Linked DNA regions of Gemmata palustris. The protein of the gene in region 1 interacts with the protein of each later gene in a pairwise test. Links are inferred from orthologs where the notes say so. Each region holds a gene or a part of one and is shown in the gene's direction. Other genes may lie near its edges.

What was found. Proteins that work in one complex are often made in the same cells at the same time.
Region 2: the proteins of dnaB (region 1) and J8F10_RS08995 interact in binary tests that used the Escherichia coli proteins (3 or more experiments, as listed by UniProt). The link is inferred for Gemmata palustris from one-to-one orthologs.

What each region holds. Positions count from the first base shown.
Region 1 is NZ_JAGKQQ010000001.1:3,517,913-3,522,502, forward strand. The notes cover bases 856-3,664. They hold dnaB (replicative DNA helicase), read left to right. Parts: upstream 856-1,471; coding sequence 1,472-2,857; downstream 2,858-3,664. Other genes in these bases: J8F10_RS14470 (EVE domain-containing protein), read left to right, coding at 865-1,272; J8F10_RS14480 (DUF3634 family protein), read left to right, coding at 2,966-3,313; J8F10_RS14485 (Ldh family oxidoreductase), read right to left, coding at 3,331-3,664. Outside these bases: J8F10_RS39870 (hypothetical protein), read left to right, coding at 1-109; J8F10_RS14465 (hypothetical protein), read left to right, coding at 186-566; more of J8F10_RS14485, read right to left, coding at 3,665-4,404; J8F10_RS14490 (PD40 domain-containing protein), read right to left, coding at 4,423-4,590. UniProt on the Escherichia coli protein: The main replicative DNA helicase, it participates in initiation and elongation during chromosome replication. Travels ahead of the DNA replisome, separating dsDNA into templates for DNA synthesis.
Region 2 is NZ_JAGKQQ010000001.1:2,265,455-2,269,872, reverse strand. The notes cover bases 906-3,775. They hold J8F10_RS08995 (ATP-binding protein), read left to right. Parts: upstream 906-1,882; coding sequence 1,883-2,668; downstream 2,669-3,775. Other genes in these bases: J8F10_RS40305 (bifunctional DNA primase/polymerase), read right to left, coding at 2,975-3,775; J8F10_RS08990 (hypothetical protein), read left to right, coding at 2,665-2,985; J8F10_RS09000 (DUF1376 domain-containing protein), read left to right, coding at 1,066-1,881. Outside these bases: J8F10_RS09020 (PD-(D/E)XK nuclease-like domain-containing protein), read right to left, coding at 1-48; J8F10_RS09015 (hypothetical protein), read left to right, coding at 139-312; J8F10_RS09010 (hypothetical protein), read left to right, coding at 302-532; J8F10_RS09005 (RusA family crossover junction endodeoxyribonuclease), read left to right, coding at 529-903; more of J8F10_RS40305, read right to left, coding at 3,776-3,796; J8F10_RS08980 (hypothetical protein), read left to right, coding at 3,897-4,412. UniProt on the Escherichia coli protein: Required to load the replicative helix DnaB onto single-stranded (ss)DNA, to initiate chromosomal replication.

The sequences.
Region 1 (4,590 bases):
GGAATGGTTCACGGTCACTCTGAAGCGCGCCGGCTGGTGCTTCCACCACAGCAACGAGGCGGCCCTGCGCGTGCTGCAGGTCGGACCTCTCGTCATCGAACTGGCTTGATTCATTGACGGCGAACTCGACCGCGACGTTGCGGTTAAGTTCACTCTCCCATCACCACGCATGTTGAGGGACAAGCATGGCTGACACACGGAAGACCAAGCTCAAGAAGCTCCGCGCACCGGACGTCGTTGACGCCGACGACATCCTGAGCGATCTCAGCTACTGGAAGAACCTCGCGATCGAGAAGCACCAGGAGAAGGAGAGCGCCTGGCTCCGCGACCGGCTCACGGGCTGGCTGGCGCGCACGCTCGGAGAGATCGAACACGTCGAGGCGCAACTCAACAACCAAGACTCCGAACTCGCCCGCGCGCTCGCCGAGGACGAACGCATATCGGTCAGCAGTGCCCTCTACGACATCGTTGACCTGATGGTGAACTGTCGCCCGAACCACGTGCCCGAGTTCCTGAAAGTCGAGCCGTTCAACATGGCCAAAATCCCCCGCAAGAAGAAGAGCTGACTCTACTCTGACTGGTGTCCACAGTATGGACACCAGTCGCCCTCCCGTTTACTCCCGTTAACCCCACCGGACTCCCGAATTGCCTACGCACGGATGCGGAGAAAGTAATTGCTTGCAACGGACCCCGGGGCGCTGTAAACACTACGTTTACAAGGCTCTGGGGGTTTTTCCGCTTGACCTGATTTGCGACGTGGCCCCGGCCCTCATGGTGTGAAAGCACAGAAGCGAACAGCCGGGACCACGCCACCCAATTCTACGCAACCGGACACCCGTTCTTGCTCCGCGAGGCGCTCAATTCATGGCACGCTGGCTGTTCAAGGAAGAACCGGAGGCGTACAGCTTCGCGGACCTCGCGCGCGACGGCTCCACCACCTGGAGCGGCGTGGCCAACGCGCTCGCGCAGAAGCACTTGCGCGCGGTGAAGAAGGGCGATCACGTGTTCTTCTACGCGACCGGCAAGTTGAAGTCGGTTGTGGGCGTGATGGAGGTGACCGCCGACCCGACCCCGGACCCGGCCGACCCCGCCGGGAAGTGCGTCGCGGTGACGGTCAAACCACTTCGCAAGCTCGCTTCACCCGTTACGCTCGCCACGATCAAAGCGGACAAGGCGTTTGCCTCGTGGGAACTCGTGAAGCAGGCGCGACTCTCCGTGATGCCCGTGCCGGATGATCTGTGGGCGCGGATCGAAGCACTGGGTGCCGAGTAATCGCGCACCCGCGGAAGCGCCCTTCCCGTACTTTCCGGCCCCGCCCCGACGACCCATTCCGCGCCGCGACCATCCCTTTCCCAACCCAGCGGCGGCGGCCTTCCATTTTTCCGCGCCGTCCGTTATCAATCGCGCTGACCCCGAGTGCGTGCTCCCGAGCCCGCGCGCCTGATTCGCCGTAAGTCGTGAGCTACTCGCAATGTCCAACGATCAACAATTGACCGACCGCCTCCCGCCCCAGAACCGCGACGCCGAACGCGGCGTCCTCGGCGGCATCCTGCGCGACCCCGACACGCTGCCGACCGTGCAACAGCACATCGTCACGGACAACTTTTACTTCGACGCGCACCAGAAGATCTATCAGGCGCTGTGCGACCTCGCGACCGACGCGCAACCCATCGACCTCGTGCTGCTGTACGACCGGCTCCGAAAGAACAAGCAGCTCGAAGACGTGGGCGGACAGGCGTACCTGGTCGAGTTGTGGGAGGCGGTGCCGACCGGGGCCAACGCCGAGTACCACGCGAAACTCGTTAAGGACACCGCAATGGTGCGGGGGCTGATCCACGCCAGCAACGAGATCCTGCGCGACGCCTACGACCGCACACAGTCGGGCGACGAACTGGTGGCGCAGGCCGAGCGCAAGATCATGGAGGTGGCGAAGCAGGGGATGGTGGGCGAAACGGCGGTGCTCTCGACCGTGGTCAAGGAAGCGTTCGACCGGCTCGACTCGCGCATCGGCCAGGACAACCTCGCGATCAGCGGGCTGCCCAGTGGCTACGTCGACCTCGACAACATGACCGCGGGCCTGCACAACACCGAACTCGTCATCATCGCCGCGCGCCCGTCCGTCGGTAAGACGGCATTCGCACTGAACGTCGTCAGAAACATCATCGTCGAAGGGGTCTCATCAGGTCAGTCGCCGGTGGTGATGTTCTTCAGCCTCGAAATGGCCCGGATCGAACTGGCCGAGCGCCTCTTGTGCTGCCAGTCGCGCGTGGGCAGCCACAACGTGCGCAAGGGACACCTCAACTCGGACGACCTCCAGAAACTGATGGACGCGGGCGACATCCTCCGCCGGTGCCGGCTCTACATCGACGACACGCCGAGCCGCACGATGATCCAGATCGCGGCCAGCGCCCGGCGGCTGCAGAAGAAGCACGAACGGGACGGCGGGCTGAAGCTCATCGTGATCGACTACCTGCAGCTCATCGAGCCGGAGAACCGCCGCGACCCGCGCCAGGAGCAGGTCGCGCAGATCAGCCGCCGGCTGAAGTTCCTCGCGCGCGAGCTGAAAATCCCGGTGATCGCGCTCGCCCAGGTGAACCGGGCGTCCGAGGACCGCCAGGACCACAAGCCGCGGCTCTCGGACCTCCGCGAATCGGGCTCGATCGAGCAGGACGCCGACACCTGTATGATGCTGCACCGCCCGGGCAAGTTCGAGGGCCAGGAAGACAACGTCCTCGAGGTGATTATCGCGAAGCAGCGCAACGGACCGACGGGCGAAATCACGCTCACGTGGCGGAAAGAGTACAACCGCTACGAGAGCTACATCGCCGACGTCAACATGGGCGACGGCGGCATATGAGCCGGGCCGGGCACCGCACGAGCGCCCGAGTCATCGAACTGTTGAACTCCCGTCCGATTCGGCTTAACATTCACACCCGAGGTCGGTTGAGCCGCGTTCGGGGGCCGCATGGAACTGTTCGCCCAGGGTCTGGTGCTCGTTATCGTCGGAGCGGTCGTTTGGGGCCTCTGGCGTGCGGGTCAGCCGGCCCCGTACTTCGCGGTCCGCATTACACGCGGTGAAGCACGGTCCGCTACGGGAACCGTGACCGCGCCGTTCCTCCAGCGGGTCCAAGAGGTCGCGTCCGAACACCGCATCGCCACGGGGACCGTTTGGGCCGTGGTGCGCCAGGGCGGGCGCATCAGTTTGAAGTTCTCGCGCCACTTCCCTCCGCCCGCCTGTCAACAGCTCCGAAACTGGTGGGGCGCATCGGGCTGGAAGGCTGGTATCCGCCGAAACAAGTGCCCGCGCAAATAACGCAAATACGGCACGATTTACGCCCCAATTGGGCGCGGGGGCGTTACGCGGAGGCGTGTCGCGTGCGGGGCGAGGGCGTCCGCAATGCCGGGATAGAGCACAACGCCTTCTGCCAGTGCGCGTTTCTTGTGCGCGAGACCGCGCTGGCCCGGTACGCGGACCGCATCGACCCCGGGGACCGGCGGGCTGTCGCGGCACGCATTCGCGAGCCACCCGGTTTCGTGCTGAAACGCATCACGTCCACCGAACGCGGTGGGGTCGATCACCTGGACGAACACCGATGCACCCCACTGCGTCGGCGCCTCGGCCCGGCCGAAGCCGCTCAGCCCTTGCGTGAGAGCCTCGACCATCAGCGCCAGCCCGAAACCCTTGTGCCCGTATTCGGCTCCCCCGAGCGGAAGAAGCGAACCCGGCGGGTCGGAGAACAGGGCGTTCGGGTCATCGGTCGGCGCGCCCGCGGCATCGAGCGCCCACGCACCGGGGAACGTCTTCCCCTCGCGCCGGAGCCGACCCGCCATTCCGTTCGTGGTGATCGACGCACTAATGTCGATCAGGATCGGGTCAGCATCGGTCGGGATGCCGACCGCGAACGGATCCGGGGTGAACACCGCTTTTCGCCCGCCAAATGGAGCGACACTGGCCACGGCAGGGTCGGAACTGGCGATCGTAATCATCAGCCCGCGATCGGTCGCACGCTGAAGGAACGCGGCCAAACAACCGATGTGGTGACTCCGCCGAATGACGATCGTCGCGACCCCGTAGGTCGGCGCGCGTTCCACCGCGAGGTCCACGGCCTTCGCGGTGAGCCACACACCCGGGAGCCGGCGCCCGTCCCAGGTCACGGTTGCACCGCGATCCGCGACCACCTCCGGTTCGCCGCGTGGGATCATCCCTCCGGATTCCAATTCGCCGAGGTAAGTGGGGGCCAGTTGCAACCCGTGCGTGGTGTGGCCGAGTAAATCGGCCTCGACCAGCCCCGCGGCGATGGCGGCCGGCTTGTCGCCGTCACAGCCGGCCGCGGCAAAAAGTGCGGTGGCGTACTCGATCAGATCACGAACTTGGTACCGAATCTCGGAACTGGTATTCGACATCGTTTCACCTGGGAGAGCTTACCGCCCGGCGCCGACCGGTTGCCAGTGGGGCCACATGGCGCCGGCGCCGGCCTTCAAACCTGTGATCCGCTTTTCGGTTCGATCGGACAGGTTCATGACGTAAATGTTGCGAACCCCGTCCCGCATCGAGCCGTAGATGATCCACTTCCCGTCCGGCGACGGCTG
Region 2 (4,418 bases), 1.3 Mb from region 1 along the record:
ATCGAAGTAAATGCCTGGCTCGACGACGGGGCGTTGCTTGTTTGCCATCCTTGGCTCCATTCATTTGTTGACATTCTTCATTCAGCGTGGCCAATTTAAACCACGGATTGAAACCACGCGCAAGCAGAAAGTGCGACCATGAATGATGTTTTTTTAGCGCGAGCTGCGGTCAAGATTGCGGGCAGCATTCGCGCACTTGAAGAGCTTTCCGGGACGAGTCGTCACTCTGTCATGCGGTTGCTGAACGGGAAAACAAAGCGGTTGCAGTCGCCGACCCGCGAAAAGCTGGAACGCTTCGTTAATGCAGAGTGAGTCGAAAACGCTGTTCCAGTCCTTCGTCAGGAGGGGCTTCTCCGACCGGGACGCTCTTTTCGCACTCATGGACTATTGGGCCGATTCCAATCACTCCGGCCGCGAACGCCAGCAGGAGCGAATCGCGTTGCTCGAGGCGGACATTGCCAAATTGACGAAGGCGGTCGCCGACCTGAAGGCGAAGGTCGCAGGGGTGGATGGCCACACGGGGCAGACTTGACCCGTCTCTGGCTTCCATTCCCCCCTTCGGTGAACAACCTGTTCGTGAACAACCCCCGCACCGGCGGCCGTTTTCCCAGCTCCCGCTACAAGGCGTGGCAAGCCGACGCTCTCGAAGCACTGCTGAAGCAACCTGACCGCTTCCACCGCCACGTGGAACCTGTGGAGGTGCTGTACGCGTTCGGCAGGCCAGACAAGCGGGCCAGAGACGTGTTCAACCTGGAGAAGGTCGTAAGCGACTTCCTCGTCAAGCGGGCGATTCTGGCGGACGATTCGCTCATCCACCGAGGCACAGTGGAGTGGGGCCACACGCCTGGAGTGACGGTCACGATAGAACCGCTATCAGCAAGCAATCTGGTTAACTACCCTTAACGATAAAATCCTCGTCAAGATGGACGGGCTGTGGTAGTGGTCGAACAGCTCCCCCGTGAGCTTATCAGAGCGGGGATAGGCGACGGGTAGCTCCCGAAGCCGACAAGGTGGACCCCCTGGCCGCTTTCCCCGACTCCCATCCAGGGAACAGCCAGGGGGCTTATGACGAGCAAATCACCAGCGTTCCAGTTCTACGCCAAGGACTGGCTATCTTCTTCCAAAATCGCACTTATGCCTCCCGAGTACGAGGGGGCATACATACGACTTCTTGCGTACTGCTGGGATTCCGGCGACTGCTCGCTGCCCGACGACGACACCGTGCTTAGCAGGCTGTCGCGTCTCGGCGAAGGGTGGTTGAACGGTGGTTCGTCGGTGGTCCGTCATTGCTTCATGCCGCACCCTGCGAAACCGGGCTTCCTCACCAACCATCGACTCCTCGAAGAGGCCGAAAAACAGGCCGCGTGGCAGCGAAAGTCAGCCGAGGGCGGGCGGAAGAGCGCCGCCAAACGTGCTGAGAAACGGGCGATTTCCAACGGTGGTTCAACCAAGTGCCAACCGGCCGCACCGCCGCCGGTTCAACCAAACGTCAACTCTTCTTCTGCTTCTTCATCTTCTACTGCAGTAATAGAAGAGGACGATGAATCGCGCGCGAAGTTGACAGCTTTCCAGCGGGTCTACGAATACGGCTGTTCCCTGTTCCCCCAGCTCGCCACCCAAAACACGAGCGTGATCCACCAATGGATTACGTCCGGAGCGAGTGTTGACCTGGACATCTTGCCCGAAATCAAGCGACTTCACGAGAAGCAGGTCCAGCCCCGCGGGTGGGGGCTATTTACCCAGGACGTAGCCAATGCCAAATCACGGAGAGAAGCCCCACTTCCGAAAGGAGAGATTCGACATGCAAAGCCCCGCACCAACCACGGCGGATTCGCCGAACAAGACTACCGCGCCGGAACCGCCGGCTTCGAGGTCACCTGAGATGTCCAGCGAGTTGAAGATGGAAGAACGGTTCGAGACGCTGGACTGCCCCACCCACGGCCCGCAGAGGGTCAGGTTGTTCAGGCTCTTTGCGGACTGGGCTCCCGCGCGGTGCCCGGTGTGCGAAGCCGAGCAGGAGCAGGCTCGCTCCGACGAGGAGGCCGCAAGGCAGATACGGGATACCGCGGAGCACCGTGACCGCCTGATCCGGAAGCACCTTCAGCACGCCGCCGTCCCGCCCCGCTTCGAGGGTAAGTCCTTCGCCGCCTTCACCGCGACCGACTCCAGCTCGGCGAAGGCCCTGGCGACCTGCCGGAGCTATGCCGACCGGTTCCTCGACCACCTCCGCACCGGCACCTCGCTGATCCTGTGCGGCAACGCCGGCACCGGGAAGACGCACCTCGCCTGCGCCGTCGCCGACCAGGTCATCCGAAATCACTCGAAGGCGGCCGTGTACATGACCGCGGGCCGGGCATTCCGCAAGGTGAAGGACACTTACCGGAAGAATTCGCAGGTGAGCGAGCAGGACGCACTCTCGGCCTTCGCCGCACCCGACCTGCTCATCCTCGACGAGATCGGGGTGCAGTACGGGTCCGACGCCGAGCGGAACATCCTCTTCGAGATCGTGAACGAGCGGTACGAGCAGATGAAGCCGACGGTCCTGATCAGCAACCTCGCGCTGCCGGCGCTGACCGAGTTCGCCGGCGAGCGGGTGATCGACCGGCTGAAGGAGAACGGCGGCAAGCTGATCGTTTTCGACTGGAAGAGCCACCGAGGCGCCGCGTGACCGACTTCGAACAGCTTCTGCAGCAGGCCCGCAAACGAGGCACGGACAAGCAGTTCCGCCGCTGGGTTAGCTTCCAGCCTTCCTGCATCTCGGGCAGGTTCAGCGAGTGGGTGGACGGGGTCGGCCGGTGCGAGGCGGCGCACGTCCGCCGCACCTGGATGGGGAGCGGTACCGGGAAGAAGGGCGAGTTCTGCTGCGTCCCACTAACCCGCGAGGAGCATCTGAACCAGCACCAGCACGGCGAGGACTTCTACGCCCCGAAGGAGTGGTGGGAGCAGCAGGCGCTGAAGTACCTCCGCCTCTGGATTAGCGGCTAACTCGATACCCGTGCCGGACGGCGTGGTAGAACAGGGTGGCGGCGTGGATGCCTTCCCCCCGGAAGCTGTCCCAGACGCGGCGGGCCTGCTCCGAGCCGGGGTATTTCTCGCCGCCCGCGCTCCACTCAACCCACAGCGGAAAGCCCGCCTCGCCGAGTTCGTCCTTCAAGGCCATGCCGACGTCTCGCCATACCGGGTAGGGGACATCTGGGGAGATGCACCGCAGCGCGTCGGCCATCCTGCCTCGGTGAGAAACCCTCGGTGTGAACAGGGCTTTCGCCGGGCGAAGTAGCCGCGCGACCTCAGCCATCGCTTCCGGCCTGAGTTCCGGCAGTTCACCCGCAGGGGTGTTTTCCAGCGTCCTCTCCGTGAGCCAGCGGTAGTTGGCGCCCTCCGGATGAACGGAAGCGGGAACGACGGTCTGCCGCCCCGTCGCGAGCACGTCGAGCACGCTCACCTTGCCGGACGAGTAGTGTCTGCTCCTCTCACCACCGAAGCGGTAGAAGGCCGTGTAGCCTCGCCGCCCCGCCTTCTTGACCGGCGAGTCGCCTACCAGCTCCACGATCCGCCCGTGCAGGCCGTCCGCGTCTTCGTCGAAGTCCAGGGCCGTGACCCCGCTTGCCGGACCGAGACATACCCCGATGTTGGCGTCCGGAACCCGCATCCACTGGCGAAGGAGGTGCGGACCAGCAGTTTCCGTGCAGAACCGCTGCCAGCCTCGAATCGCTGGCGACTTCTCACGCGGCCGCAGCGGGAGCACGCTGTAACCGTTGGCAAGAAGTTCGGGTGCTGCGAATGCGAAAGGGGACACGAGGTAAAGAGCTACCCCGCTTCTGGTTACGGCGCAAGAACTCGCTTGCCATCCCCCAACATCCTGTGCCACACTCGCCCTGAACGGCTAGGGGTGGGGTATGGCTGACACGGACGGGGATTCACGCTACTGGCTGCCGCCGGTCAAGGACGGCAAGCCCGAGGTGCTGACAGGGCACCGGAAGCAGCGCGGTGATGTCGTAGCCGTGGAAGGCACCAGCGGAGGCAGGGAATACCGCTCCCTCGACGCCCCACTCGAGTTCTACGTTGCCCGCCAGGTAATCACAGGCAGACAGTATCGGGCCGGCAAACGGCTGCACACCTTGTGGGCCAAAGCCAACCCGTCCCTTTACGTCCAGGCCCGCTACGAAGACAGCGACGGCGGGGCCAAGGCCCTGTCCTTCGCACCGCACGGGTTCGGCGCGGTCGAGTACCGCGAAGCGCTGCAAGCCATCTTCAGCCAGGACGCACGGCGTGTCGCGTTTGCCGTCTGCTGCGAGGGCACCCCGGCCAGCCATTGCGTCAAGGCGGGCAGCGTCCGCTCTGCAAAACGCCAGGGCATCGCCCTGCTACACGAAGCGCTGGAGGCGTTGGCCGATCACTTCAAGTACGACTGACGCATC